Regions from separate parts of the Streptomyces sp. WAC04114 genome, predicted to be linked through region 3. Evidence: riboswitches for the same ligand, from Rfam matches in the RefSeq annotation. Region 3 holds a riboswitch; each other region holds the start of a gene.
The links. A riboswitch is a leader RNA that binds a small molecule or an ion and turns the genes downstream of it on or off. The one in region 3 is predicted to bind cobalamin.

Region 1 (3,324 bases), on a different contig from region 3:
CGCGCTGGTGCCCGCGGCCATCATGTCCATCGCGGCCGCGAATCTGTTCACCCGCAACATCTACAAGGACTTCATCAAGCCGGACGCCACTCCGGCCCAGGAGACCAAGGTCTCCAAGCTGGTCTCCCTGCTGGTGAAGGTCGGCGCGCTGGCCTTCGTCCTCACCATGGACAAGACGGTCGCCATCAACTTCCAGCTGCTGGGCGGCATCTGGATCCTGCAGACCTTCCCGGCGCTGGTCGGCGGCCTGTTCACCCGCTGGTTCCACCGCTGGGCCCTGCTCGCGGGCTGGGCGGTCGGCATGATCTACGGCACGGTCGCCGCGTACGGCGTCGCCTCCCCGACCCAGAAGCACTTCGGCGGCTCCGCGAAGGAGATCCCGGGCATCGGCGAGATCGGCTACATCGGCCTCACGGCGTTCGTCCTGAACGCGGTGGTGACGGTCGTCCTGACCTTCGCCCTGAAGGCCCTGAAGGCCCCCGACGGCGTCGACGAGACCAAGCCGGAGGACTACACGGCGGACGCGGGCGACCCCGGGGTCCAGGTGGAACTCCCGCCGGCGACCGCGGGGACGAGCCACTAGCGCAGCCTGAGCGCGCCTGCCCAGGGGCGCGAGGCCGTATCACCGTGCGGCCCCGCCGCCTGGGCACGAACAACCACACAACACCCGCAGCGGGCCGCCGGCATCAAGCACAACGGCGGTCCGCTGTCGTACCCACTCACTGCACGGACTTCCTGGTCCGCCGTGCGGAACCCACCGAATGCAGGAGCCTCGGCGACCTGACGGCTGGGGCCTGTCCCGACGACGGAACGACTGGGCTCCACTCGCACCCCCGAGCGGGACCGGAACCCCCTCCCGGAGCTTCCGGGCATCACTCTCCTCACCTACGAGTTGACGCTCCGACACCACCGCGACACAACATCTGGGGGTGCCAACCGAACCCAACACAAGATGTATGCTCATGCTCGCTGTCGCCGCAGGGGAATCCGGTGTGAATCCGGAACTGTCCCGCAACGGTGTACCCATGCCCGTACAGGCGCATGGGCGTCAGTCCGAGGACCTGCCGACAGCGCACCCGGCCACCCGGCCGGTGTGCCCTGACGTCCGGGCCTCGTGGAATGGGCCGGTGGACGCGACGCCGCGTGCGCTCGTGTGCTGCCCCCTGCCCTCGACGAGGCCCCCGTGCCGAGCGAGGGAGAGCCCCACGTGACCATCGCGCCAGCCGAACCGGTCTCAGCCGCCGAGGAGGAGCAGGACGCTCCCGGTACCGCGCTGCTGCGTACCCTGACCGAGCTGACCGCCGACCTCCCCGACGCCGACCCCGGCCGGGTCGCCGCCGCAGCGCTGCGCGGCCGGTCCGCCGCCGCGGACGAGGCGGAGTTGCGGGAGCTGGCGACGGAGGCCGCGGCCGGTCTGATCTCCGAGGACCCCGCCTACTCCCGGCTGGCCGCCCGGCTGCTGACCATCGGCATCCGCGAGGAGGCCGCCTCGCAGGGCGTCACGTCCTTCACCGAGTCCGTGGCGGTCGGCCACCGCGAGGGCCTCATCGCCGACCGCACCGCCGAGTTCGTCCGGCTGCACGCGGCCCGGCTCGACGACCTGATCGACACCGGCGCCGACGACCGCTTCGGCTACTTCGGCCTGCGCACGCTGCACAGCCGCTACCTGCTCCGGCACCCGATCACCCGCAAGGTCGTCGAGACGCCCCAGCACTTCATGCTGCGGGTGGCGAGCGGCCTCGCCGAGGACGACACCACCCGCGCGCTGGAGGAGGTCGCGGCCCTGTACGGGCTCATGAGCCGCCTCGACTACCTCCCCTCCTCCCCCACCCTGTTCAACTCGGGCACCCGGCACCCGCAGATGTCGTCCTGCTACCTCCTCGACTCCCCCAAGGACGAGCTGGACTCCATCTACGACCGGTACCACCAGGTGGCCCGGCTGTCGAAGCACGCCGGGGGCATCGGCGTCGCCTACTCCCGCATCCGCGCCCGCGGTTCGCTCATCCGCGGCACCAACGGGCACTCCAACGGCATCGTCCCGTTCCTGAAGACCCTCGACGCCTCGGTCGCCGCCGTGAACCAGGGCGGCCGGCGCAAGGGCGCGGCCGCGGTGTACCTGGAGACCTGGCACTCCGACATCGAGGAGTTCCTGGAACTGCGCGACAACACCGGCGAGGACGCCCGCCGCACGCACAACCTGAACCTGGCGCACTGGGTGCCGGACGAGTTCATGCGGCGCGTGAACGCCGACGCGCAGTGGTCGCTGTTCTCCCCCTCGGACGTGCCCGAGCTGGTCGACCTGTGGGGCGAGGAGTTCGACGCCGCGTACCGGGCGGCCGAGGCGAAGGGCCTGGCGAGGAAGACCCTGCCCGCCCGTGAGCTGTACGGCCGCATGATGCGCACCCTCGCGCAGACCGGCAACGGCTGGATGACCTTCAAGGACGCCGCCAACCGCACCGCCAACCAGACGGCCGAGCCGGGCCACGTCGTCCACTCCTCCAACCTCTGCACGGAGATCCTGGAGGTCACCAGCGACGGGGAGACGGCGGTCTGCAACCTGGGCTCGGTGAACCTGGGTTCCTTTGTCGACACATCGACCGGCGACCTGGACTGGGAGCGTCTTGACGAGACCGTCGTTACGGCCGTGACCTTCCTCGACCGGGTCGTCGACATCAACTTCTACCCGACCGAGCAGGCGGGCCGCTCCAACGCCCGCTGGCGTCCGGTCGGCCTCGGCGCGATGGGCCTCCAGGACGTCTTCTTCAAGCTGCGCCTGCCCTTCGACTCGCCGGAGGCCAAGGCCCTGTCCACCCGCATCGCCGAGCGGATCATGCTCGCCGCGTACGAGGCCTCCGCCGACCTCGCCGAGCGGAGTGGCCCGCTGCCGGCCTGGGAGAAGACCCGTACGGCCCGGGGCGTGCTGCACCCGGACCACTACGACGTGGAGCTGACCTGGCCGGAGCGCTGGGCGGCGCTGCGGGAGCGCATCGCCACGACCGGCATGCGCAACTCGCTGCTCCTCGCGATCGCCCCCACGGCCACCATCGCCTCGATCGCGGGCGTGTACGAGTGCATCGAGCCGCAGGTGTCCAACCTGTTCAAGCGCGAGACGCTGTCGGGCGAGTTCCTCCAGGTCAACTCCTACCTGGTGGACGAGCTCAAGCGGCTCGGCGTGTGGGACGCCCGCAGCCGGGAGGCCCTGCGCGAGGCCAGCGGCTCGGTGCAGGACTTCGCCTGGATCCCCGAGGACGTGCGCGCCCTCTACCGCACGGCGTGGGAGATCCCGCAGCGCGGCCTGATCGACATGGCGGCGGCCAGGACCCC
Region 2 (3,324 bases), on a different contig from region 3:
GCCGGGCGTCTCAACCACCCGAACGTGGTCGGCGTCCTGGACTTCGGCGAGTACGACAACCGGCTGTACCTGGTGATGGAGCTGGTCGAGGGCGACAGCCTCGCCGGGGTGCTGACCGGCTCCGGCGCGCTCCCCGCCGAGCAGGTGGCCGATCTGGCCGCACAGGCGTCCGCCGGGCTCGCCGCCGCGCACGGGCAGGGCATCGTGCACCGGGACGTCAAGCCCGCCAACCTGCTGCTGGACACGAACGGCACCCTGAAGATCGGCGACTTCGGCATCGCGCGGTTCCTCGACGACCCGGGCGCCGCGCTCACCGCTACCGGCCAGATCGTCGGCACCGGCCTGTACCTCGCGCCCGAGCGTGCCCTGGGCAAGCAGGCGGGTCCGGCCTCCGACATGTACTCCCTGGGCTGTGTGCTCTACCAGCTCCTCAGCGGGCGCCCGCCGTTCCAGGCCGACACCGCCGTCGCCCTCCTCCACCAGCACCTCGACTCCGCCCCCGTGCCACCCCGCGAGCTCGGTGTCGCCGGACTGCCGCCCGCGTTCGAGAACTACCTCCTCGGCCTACTCGCCAAGCAGCCCGAGGACCGGCCCACCGCCCAGCAGGCCGCCGAATGGTTCGCCGGCGGCGCCTGGCGGGGCCTGCCCGAGCCGCTGCCGGAGGTCTCGCCGCCGCTGCGGCCCAGGACCACGTCCGCGGCGATGCCCGCCGGGCCGGGCCCCTACGCGGGTGCCGGGACCGGCAACCCGACGACGTACGCGCTGCCCGCGACCACGGGGCACCGCAGCGCGGCCCGGACGGCCCAGGCGGGGCGTTCGGGCCGCTCCCGCGGGCGCGGCGGCCTCGGCAACCGGTCGCGACTGGCCGCGACGGCCGCCGCCGCGGCGCTCTTCCTCGCCGCGATGCTCATCGGCATGCGCTGGTTCTCGCCCGACACGACCGCGGAGAGCACGGAGCCCGACGCGTCCCCGAGCGCGAGCAGCCCCGCCGCCACGCCGTCCACCGACTCCGCGTCGTCCTCCTCTTCCGATTCCGATTCCGAGGCCGGTCCCGGGGCCGGTCCGGCGGCCGGGCCGAGGGCGGCCGACGCGCCGGCCACCGGCACCGTGGCCGATGTCACTCCGACCGCGCCGGCCGCTTCCCCGACGCCTGTTGCGCCGGAGCCCGGCGCCACGACTCCGACGCAGGAAGGGGGCCCCGGCGGGCCGGAGCAGCCGCAGCCGGAGAAGCCGGGCCAGGCCGGGGACGACGGGGAAGGCGACGACGACGGGGACGACGGGAGCGACGACTGACGCGGCCCGGACGGCGCACGGCGGACCCCTGACCGGAGCGCGTGGATCAGCCGGGAGATGCGCCGGTGTGCGAGCGGGCGCCCCCTCGCGCGCCCCTTGGGTGGCTTGTCATCGCCCTTACCCCGGCCTTATTGTCACCAGGCCTTGGTGAACGGGAAATCCGGTGTGATGCCGGTGCGGCCCTCGCCACTGTGAATCGGGAAGTCCGGCTCCGGCCCTCACGGGCAGCCACTGGGTCCTTGCGACCCGGGAAGGCGGAGTCCGGGCGGTGGTACCCGTCAGCCAGGAGACCGGCCAAGGCGCGTCAACCATCCACGAGGTGCTGGAGAGGGTCTGCTGAGCCATGCACATAGCCGAGGGTTTCCTTCCTCCGGCGCACGCGGTCGCCTGGGGCGTCGCGTCGGCGCCGTTCGTCGTCCACGGGGTCCGGTCGCTCACCCGTGAAGTGCGCGAGCACCCCGAGAGCACCCTGCTCCTCGGTGCGTCCGGAGCCTTCACGTTCGTCCTGTCCGCCCTGAAACTGCCGTCCGTGACGGGCAGTTGCTCGCACCCTACCGGCACGGGCCTCGGAGCCATCCTGTTCCGGCCGCCCATCATGGCGGTGCTGGGCACCATCACCCTGCTGTTCCAGGCGCTGCTGCTCGCGCACGGCGGTCTGACCACGCTCGGCGCCAACGTCTTCTCCATGGCGATCGTCGGCCCCTGGGCCGGATACGCCGTCTACAAGCTGTTGCGGCGCTCCAACGCGCCGCTGATGGTGGCGGTGTTCTCCGGCGCGTTCGTCGCCGACCTGTCCACCTACTGCGTCACCAGCGTGCAGCTGGCGCTCGCGTTCCCCGACCCGGGCAGCGGATTCCTGGGCGCGCTCGGCAAGTTCGGTTCCATCTTCGCCGTCACCCAGGTCCCGCTCGCGGTGAGCGAGGGGCTGCTGACCGTGCTCGTGATGCGGCTGCTGGTGCAGTCCAGCAAGGGCGAACTGACCCGGCTGGGTGTGCTCCTCGCCAAGAAGCAGACCCGGACCGAGACCGAGGCGGTGGCCCGATGAGCAGGAACACGAAGATCAACCTGGTGCTGCTGTTCGTCGTGGCGGCGCTCGCCGTACTGCCGCTGGCGCTCGGCCTAGGTGACCACAAGGAGGAGCCGTTCGCGGGCGCCGACGGCGAGGCCGAGACGGCGATCACCGAGCTGAAGCCGGACTACGAGCCGTGGTTCTCGCCGCTGTACGAACCGCCGTCCGGTGAGATCGAGTCGGCGCTGTTCTCCCTCCAGGCGGCTCTCGGCGCCGGTGTCCTCGCCTACTACTTCGGGCTGCGCCGGGGCCGTCGGCAGGGCGAGCAGCGGGCGCTGGAGCGGGACGCCGAGGCCGACAGCGCGCTCGCCGGCGCCGCCGGAAAGTCCACCGCGAAGCAGGACTGAGCCCGGGTGCTGCCGATCGACGCGGCGGCGCACAGCAGTCGCTGGCGCCGCCGCCATCCCGTGGACAAGGCCGTGCTCGGGCTCGGCCTCACCGTACTCGCGATCTCGCTGCCGCCCTGGCCGGGCGCGGCCCTGGTCCTCCTGACCGCCCTGGTGGTGCTGCTGGGGCCGGCCGGGGTGCCCGGGCGGCGGCTGTGGCGGGCCTACCGGGTGCCGCTGGGCTTCTGCGTGACCGGTGCGGTCACGCTGCTGGTCCAGGTGGGCGGGCCGGGGGGGTTCGTCTCGCTCGCGGACGACGGGCCGCTGAGGGCCGGGGAGTTGCTGCTGCGCACCTCGGCGGCCTCCCTGGGCGTGCTGCTGTTCGCCTTCACCACGCCCATGTCCGATCTGCTGCCCCGTCTGGTCCGGGCCGGGGTCCCCGCGCCGGTCGTCGACGTCGCGCTCGTGACGTACCGGATGAGCTTCCTGCTGCTGGACTCCATGCGGCGCATCCGGGAGGCCCAGGCGGCCCGGCTCGGCCACACCGGCCGGGCCGCGGAGTGGCGTTCTCTGGCCGGGCTCGGCGCCACCGCGTTCGTCCGCGCCTTCGACCGGGCGACCCGGCTCCAGGCCGGG
Region 3 (3,324 bases):
CGTCACCGCCGACCGCTCTCCGGAAGCTCGCCTCCGATCCGGCGCCCGCGTCCTTCTCCTCGGTCACGCCCGCCGCGTCGGTCGCGCCGCTCACTTGAAGCGATCCGGGTGGATCTGGCGGGCCAGGGACTCCACGGCGGCCGGCACCCGGACGCCCAGCACCGTGGACGACAGGGGCAGCACGGCGAACCGCTTGTTCCTGATGGCAGGTACGTCCTTGAGCGCCGGGTTCGACAGCAGGAACTTCTTCTTGTCCTCGACCGACTGGTCGCCGTAGTCGTAGATGACGATGACCTCGGGCGCCCGCTCGGCCACCTGCTCGAACGACACGTCGCCGAACGCCTTGTCCACATCGGCGAAGAGGTTCACCGCGCCCGCCTGCTTGATCATCTCGTTGCCGATGCCCGCCCCGCCGGCGGTGAAGGCGGTCTTGTCGCCGCTGTCGTAGACGAAGAGCTTGACCGGCGTGACTCCGGCGAGCTTGCTCTCGACCGTGTCGAGGGTGGCGTGGAGCTTCTTCAGCTCCTTGTCGGCTCGTTCCGGCACCCCGAAGATCTTGGCCACGTTCCGGATCTCCCGGTCCATCGAGTCCATGGTCACGGGCCCGGAGGGGCATTCCTCGATGTTCAGGTAGGAGTTGATCCCGGCTTTGGACAAGGCGTCGCGGCTGCGGCCCTCCTTCTCGTCGAAGGTGCTGGCGAAACCGCCGTAGGCGAAGTCGGGTTCGGCGGCCAGCAGCGTTTCGAAGGACGGGTACTCCTTCGCGATGACCTTGATGCCGCCGTACGCGTCCTGGTACTCGGGGAGGATCTTGTCGTCGAGGTAGGCCGTGCCCACCATCGACTTCTCCAGGCCCAGCGCCAGCATGACCTCGGTCGCGTGCTGGTTCAGCGACACCGCGCGTTGCGGAGGACGCTGATAGGTCGTCTTCACACCGCAGTTGGAGAGGGTGACGGGGAAGCCGTCGACGGCGGAGCCCGCCTGCGCGGCGTCGTCCCGGGTGGCGCTCCCGCCACAGCCGGATATCAGCAGGGCCGCGGCGGCGATCGCCGACAGCAGGGACATCGGGCGCTTGCCCATCATGGAATGGGTCCTCTCACCGCGGGGTGGAACGGGAACGGTCCGGACTGGCTGGTGGTCCGGAGGACGGCCGGGTATGACAGCCGGCCGGAGTGGCTGAAATCGATCGCGTCGGGGCGATCAGGGCGGGTCTGGTGGGGTCGGGAGTCGTCGAGTCAGTCGCGTCGAGTCAGGCGCGGCAGCTGTCGAGCCGCCGCGGCAGCCGATGACACGGAGTTCCCGGCCCGGGCACGCCGAGGCGGGGTGAAGAGGTAGAGGTCCAGGATGTCCGGCAGTTCCGCGATGCCCGGTCCGCCCGCCCGTACCCAGGCGGCGATGTCCTCGGTCGCGGCGGGATCGTTGACGAGGCCGAACCAGACCGGACGGCCACCGGCGGCACGCCCCTCGGACGAAGGCTGCACGACGATCACATTCGCCTGCTCGCACACGTCGAGACACTCGGTGACCCGGACCGGGGCGTCCTCGGCCAGACGCGCGGTCTGCTCACCGTGGTCCACACCGGTCACCTTCGGACTGCCGCAGCAGCAGTCCCGGCACACCACGACCCGGCACGGCACCGCACCGTCCCGCGACACCGCCATGGGCATCCCGACACACCCGCCTCCCCGGGGAAATCCGCCCCAGTCATATCGAGGAGGCGACCGCGTGAGTCTCCTGGCTCTCGGGTCAGTGCTCGTCCCGGCCTTCCCACCCGCGTCCGGGCAGTGGTCTGTTCGGGATCCGCTCGCCGATCACAGTGGCGGTACCGCGCCGGATTCACACCGGCTTCCTCGTTCCGCCGTCGCCTTTGTCGCGGGCCATCATGGCAGAAGGACACGTCATCTCATACGCCCGCGGAGCAATGAGCCGTGGTGAAGCGCGGCACACGACCCGCGCACGAATGCACTGCGCGCTGCCTCCCTTGACCGCGAACCGGGACAGCCGAAGGGCTCCCGCGAGTCATGTCCTCGCGGAAGCCCTTCGTCATACCGCCTGCAAGTGAAGGTTGAGAAGACGATCACGAGCAGGACATCTGCGCCGACGCGGCTACGGCATCACCACGCTCACGGCGCGAGCAGCAGGCTGTCACCGCGTTCCTTGGCGGAGGCGTAGCGCTTGGCGACGTCCTGCCAGTTGACGACCTGCCACATGGCCTCGATGAAGTCGACCTTCTGGTTCTTGTACTGGAGATAGAAGGCGTGCTCCCAGGCGTCGAAGACCAGGATCGGGGTCGAGCCCTGGCCGACATTGCCCTGGTGGTCGTAGACCTGCTCGACGATGAGGCGCCCGCTCAGGGGCTCGTACGCGAGCACACCCCAGCCCGACCCCTGCGTGGTGGCCGACGCCTTGGACAGCTGCGCCTTGAAGTTGGCGAAGGACCCGAAGGACTCGGCGATGGCGTCCGCCAGCTCGCCCACGCCGTCCTTCTCCAGCGGCTCGCCGCCGCCCTCACCGGTCATGTTGTGCCAGTAGATGCTGTGCAGGATGTGGCCGGAGAGGTGGAAGGCCAGGTTCTTCTCCAGGCCGTTGATCGACCCCCACGACTCCTTGTCCCGGGCCTCCGCCAGCTGCTCCAGCGTGTCGTTGGCGCCCTTGACGTAGGCCGCGTGGTGCTTGTCGTGGTGCAGCTCGATGATCTCCGGGCTGATGACCGGAGCGAGCGCCGAGTAGTCGTACGGAAGCTCCGGGAGGCTGTACACCGGCATGTCCAACGTCCTCCGACATAATTGCGAATGGTATGCAGTTGCACGCTAACAGCAAAAGAGGTCGCACGCTGATCAGGAATTGGTCCTAGGACCGCGGTCGCGTCGCACAGCCAGGGGGCGTTCGTACTGTTGCAAGAGACTCGTGACCAGCGGCCGGAGACCGTACAGCCGGAGCACCGCGCCTCATTGATGCGACACGGACTGCGCTGCACACCGGGCCGTCTGCGCATCCTCGCGCTCCTGCATGCATCCGGGCTCCATCTCTCCACCGCCGAGGCCCGTACCGGACTGGCACGGAGGGGGAAGGCCGTCCACACCACCACGGTCTACCGCACCCTGGAAACCCTGGAGGCCGTGGGCCTGGTCCACGCGGTCCCCGGTCCGGGCCCGACGCGCTATGGCATCACGGGCGAGCCGCATCACCACATCGTGTGCGGGCTGTGCGGCCGTGTCGCGGCACTGGCCCGCGAACATCTGACGGAAGCGGTGGGGCGGATCGAGGAGCTGACCGGGCTGCGGCCCGACGCATCGGGATCGCTGCTCGTCTACGGCCGGTGCT
Region 4 (3,324 bases), on a different contig from region 3:
TGGCGCCGGGCCTCGTACGTGGCGGTCAGGTATCCGGCTCCGGTGGAGAGTCCGGCGAAGACGGCGTGGTCGCGCAGCAGGGCGACCGTGCCGGACATGGCGTGGGTGAAGTCCAGCCAGTGCACGGCGTCGTAGAGATGGTGGCGGACGTTGTCGAAGACGATCGACGAGCCGATGCCGGCGATGATCGCCTCCGGGTCGTGGTGCTCCTGGCTGCCGAAGGTGACGCTGCCGAAGGGCTGGACGCCGACCAGCCGGACCGAGGGGTCGGTGACGCGCAGGCGCTCCACGAGGCCGCCCGTGGAGGCTCCGGAGCCGACTCCTCCGACGACGGTCAGCGCGGCCCGGGGGAACGCGGCCGTGATCAGGTCGGCGACCTCGTGGTAGCCGAGGTAGTGGACGTCGTCGTGGTACTGGCGCATCCAGTGCCAGTCGGGACGGCCGGCGAGGAGCTCCTTCACCCGCCGCACCCGTAACTCCTGGTCCAGCTTGAGGTTCTTGGAGGGTCTGACCTGTTCCACGGTGGTGCCGAGGATCTCCAGTTGGGCGCGGGTGGTGGTGTCGACGGTGGTGGACGCGACGATGTGGCAGCGCATGCCGTAGCGGTGACAGGCCAGCGCCAGGGCATAGGCGTAGATGCCGCTGGAGCTGTCGATCAGGGTCTGTCCGGGGCGGATCGTGCCGCGCTCCAGCAGGTGGCGGACGGCGGCGAGCGCCGAGTAGATCTTCATCGACTCGAACCGGACCAGGACGAGGCCGTCGGTGAGCCGGACGAGATCGGGGACCTTCAGGGCGTCGGCGATGTGGGGGTGGGTCACCCATAGCCTCCTCGGGCGAAGGAACACTGGTGGCCGAGCGAGTGGAAGAAGGCGGACAGGTCGGACTTCAGGTCGGCGTCGGGGCGGCCGGGGAAGAGATAGCCGATCAGGCAGCCCGTGTGGGCAACGAAGACGCCGTCGGCGCCGAACCGCTCCTGGTGGGCGAGCATGCGGTCGAACACCGCCTTGGGCAGCACCCGTTGGGACAAGGCGGCGCTGGTGGTGGCCGCCCGTGCGACGGCGGCCGGATCGCCGGAGGCGAAACCCTTCAGCAAGTCGGTCAGGCACCGTTGGTACTCCTCCCCGTGCCGCCGGTAGTGCGCCAGCAGCAGGTCGGTGACGGCGGCGGTGTCCACCGTCCCGGGCTCGGTGACGTACGCGGTGTGGAAGCCGATGTCCGTGCCCAGACGCCGCACCACCCGGTGCCGGCCGCTGAGGTACAGCGCGAACTCGTCGAGGAAGACGCTGTCGGCGCGCTCGATCGCCGCGAGGACGCCGAGGACCAGGTCCGCGTCGTACGGCAGGGCGAAGAGCCTAAACAGGCAGCGCAGGGCCGCCACGATGTCGGCGGTCGAACTCGCCATCCCCACGCCCGTCCGCAGATCGGAGTGGGCGCTCCAACGGCCCGGTGGCAGCGTGAGGCCGAAGTGCTTCAGGAAGAGCCGGGCCGCGAGCGCGGCCTTCTCCCCGAGCGGCGGCGGGTCCGGCGGATCCGTCCCGTGGGTGAAGTGCACCCAGGAGTGGCGGTCCACCGGGAACGACACGACGGCGATGTCGGGATCGGGGCCTGCCCGCAGCGGTCCCTGGTACAGCTCACCCAGGGTGCCGTGGCAGACACCGGAGACGGTACGGCCCGTCACGAACCCCTCCTCCTGTCCGCGTCCTGGAATGCGACCGGGGAGAAGGCACCGTGCGGGGGCGTGCCCCGCGGGTATCCCGTCCGTACCGCCGACCCAGTCCTCGAGGTCACCGTGCACAGCCCGCACAGCACGTACGGGCGCAGTGGGCAGGTCTTCGGACTCGTGGGCTCGCTCACCGGGGACACCGGTCACCGGCGGGCACCTACCGGCCGTCGCTTCCCGGACCCCAACCGACTCGGGCCCAGTGCTGTTGACGGCTTTCGTTCCCACTCACCGCTGCGGGACAGTCCCGGATTCCCACCGGGTTCCCTCTTGCGTCGTGCCACCTGACCCGGACGGGCAGGAGGCTCGAACCGACTGCGGACATCAGCGTAGGCTGGCTCACGCCGCCGCGGCAGAGGGCGCAGCGTCAGTTGTCCGGATGCGATCGGTCGCGTGGCGCGTCGGGCCCGGCGGCACCCCGTCCGCTCCGGACGGCGGTCTGGCCGAATGCGCCCCTCCGTCTCTCCGGCAACCCCCGCCACACTGGTACGTCGACGTGACCCGCTCCTCCCTTCGGAGGATCACGCCGGGAAGGACCAGGATGCTGCCGGAGACGACCCCGGAGGACGACGACTCGACGGCCCCGCCGCCCACCCGTGACAAGCGTCCACCCGAACGCGTCGACCTGCGCGCCGACCTGCGCGCCGCGCTCCCCGACGCGGGCGCCGCCGTCCTGGTCACGGTCGGGGTCTTCGGGTTCCTGTACGCCCGCATGCAGTCGGGTGACTCGGTGACGGTCGCGGTCATGCCGTTCATGGACGACGCGGGCACGTACTGGATGTACCTGCTCAGCCAGGCGTTCGGCTGGTCGGGCCTGCTGTGGGCCTGGGGCACGGTCATGCTCGGTCTGCTGCTTTCGGGGCCACGCCCCGTCCGGCTGCCGGTGTCCCGGCAGGTGCTGGAACGCTGGCACCGCACCACGAGCCTCACCACGATGGCCCTGATGTTCGCGCACGCGCTGATGTTCGCTGCCGAACTCGTTCGCTACGAGGGGCAGTTGTCGTGGGCCGAGCGGTTGTGGGCGGGGTTCGCCGACACGTTCGTGCCCGGCTGGTACGACTCCGGCACCGGCCGGATCGCCATCCCGCTGGGGCAGGGCGCTCTGTATCTGGCCATCCCCCTGGGCCTGTTGTTCTACGTCCGGCACCGCATCGGTGCCAACACCTGGCGCCGGCTGCACCGCTTCGTCGTCGTCGTGTACGTGCTGAGCGTGTGGCACACCCTGCTGTACGGCACCAACGTCTGGTACGGCGAGTGGCCGCGCACCGTGCTGTGGCTGCTGCAACTCCCCGTCGCGGCGCTGCTGATGGCCCGACTGCTGCGTCCCGCCCGGCGCGCCGAGCGACTGGGCGCACCTCGGCGCGGGGGCGTGACATGGCCGGGCTGGACGGTCCGGGCCGTCGGCCGGGTGGCCGCGGGCGCCGTCGTGGTGGGCCTCGTCCTCGTGGTGGCGTCCGGCCGCGACGGTGGCCGGGAACGCCCGGCCGAGCCGCCCGCGACGAGTCCGCACGCGCACGAGCCCGAGTGATCCACGGCCGCACATCCGGGAGCGGCGGGGAACCCCGGGGCGAATCTCCCGGAGAGGTACCGTGACGGCTTGGTCG

Region 1: linked by a shared signal. The riboswitch ahead of K4G64_RS11090 (ribonucleoside-diphosphate reductase subunit alpha) and the one ahead of K4G64_RS17715 ((2Fe-2S) ferredoxin domain-containing protein) in region 3 are both predicted to bind cobalamin.
Region 2: linked by a shared signal. The riboswitch ahead of K4G64_RS05690 (energy-coupling factor ABC transporter permease) and the one ahead of K4G64_RS17715 ((2Fe-2S) ferredoxin domain-containing protein) in region 3 are both predicted to bind cobalamin.
Region 4: linked by a shared signal. The riboswitch ahead of K4G64_RS03660 (hypothetical protein) and the one ahead of K4G64_RS17715 ((2Fe-2S) ferredoxin domain-containing protein) in region 3 are both predicted to bind cobalamin.

What each region holds. Positions count from the first base shown of each region.
Region 1 is NZ_JAIGQA010000029.1:15,527-18,850, forward strand. Features, by position in the region: gene mctP (monocarboxylate uptake permease MctP) at 1-583, shown strand, start outside; partial or broken gene K4G64_RS40065 (GNAT family N-acetyltransferase) at 809-901, shown strand; cobalamin riboswitch at 940-1,084, shown strand; gene K4G64_RS11090 (ribonucleoside-diphosphate reductase subunit alpha) at 1,208-3,324, shown strand, end outside.
Region 2 is NZ_JAIGQA010000011.1:32,886-36,209, reverse strand. Features, by position in the region: gene K4G64_RS05695 (serine/threonine-protein kinase) at 1-1,293, shown strand, start outside; cobalamin riboswitch at 1,422-1,607, shown strand; gene K4G64_RS05690 (energy-coupling factor ABC transporter permease) at 1,637-2,338, shown strand; gene K4G64_RS05685 (energy-coupling factor ABC transporter substrate-binding protein) at 2,335-2,709, shown strand; gene cbiQ (cobalt ECF transporter T component CbiQ) at 2,716-3,324, shown strand, end outside.
Region 3 is NZ_JAIGQA010000059.1:1,731-5,054, reverse strand. Features, by position in the region: gene K4G64_RS17725 (FecCD family ABC transporter permease) at 1-94, opposite strand, end outside; gene K4G64_RS17720 (ABC transporter substrate-binding protein) at 91-1,083, opposite strand; gene K4G64_RS17715 ((2Fe-2S) ferredoxin domain-containing protein) at 1,236-1,667, opposite strand; cobalamin riboswitch at 1,707-1,901, opposite strand; gene K4G64_RS17710 (superoxide dismutase) at 2,124-2,765, opposite strand; gene K4G64_RS17705 (Fur family transcriptional regulator) at 2,955-3,324, shown strand, end outside.
Region 4 is NZ_JAIGQA010000006.1:69,258-72,581, reverse strand. Features, by position in the region: gene K4G64_RS03665 (cysteine synthase family protein) at 1-818, opposite strand, end outside; gene K4G64_RS03660 (hypothetical protein) at 815-1,678, opposite strand; cobalamin riboswitch at 1,806-2,051, opposite strand; gene K4G64_RS03655 (ferric reductase-like transmembrane domain-containing protein) at 2,262-3,248, shown strand.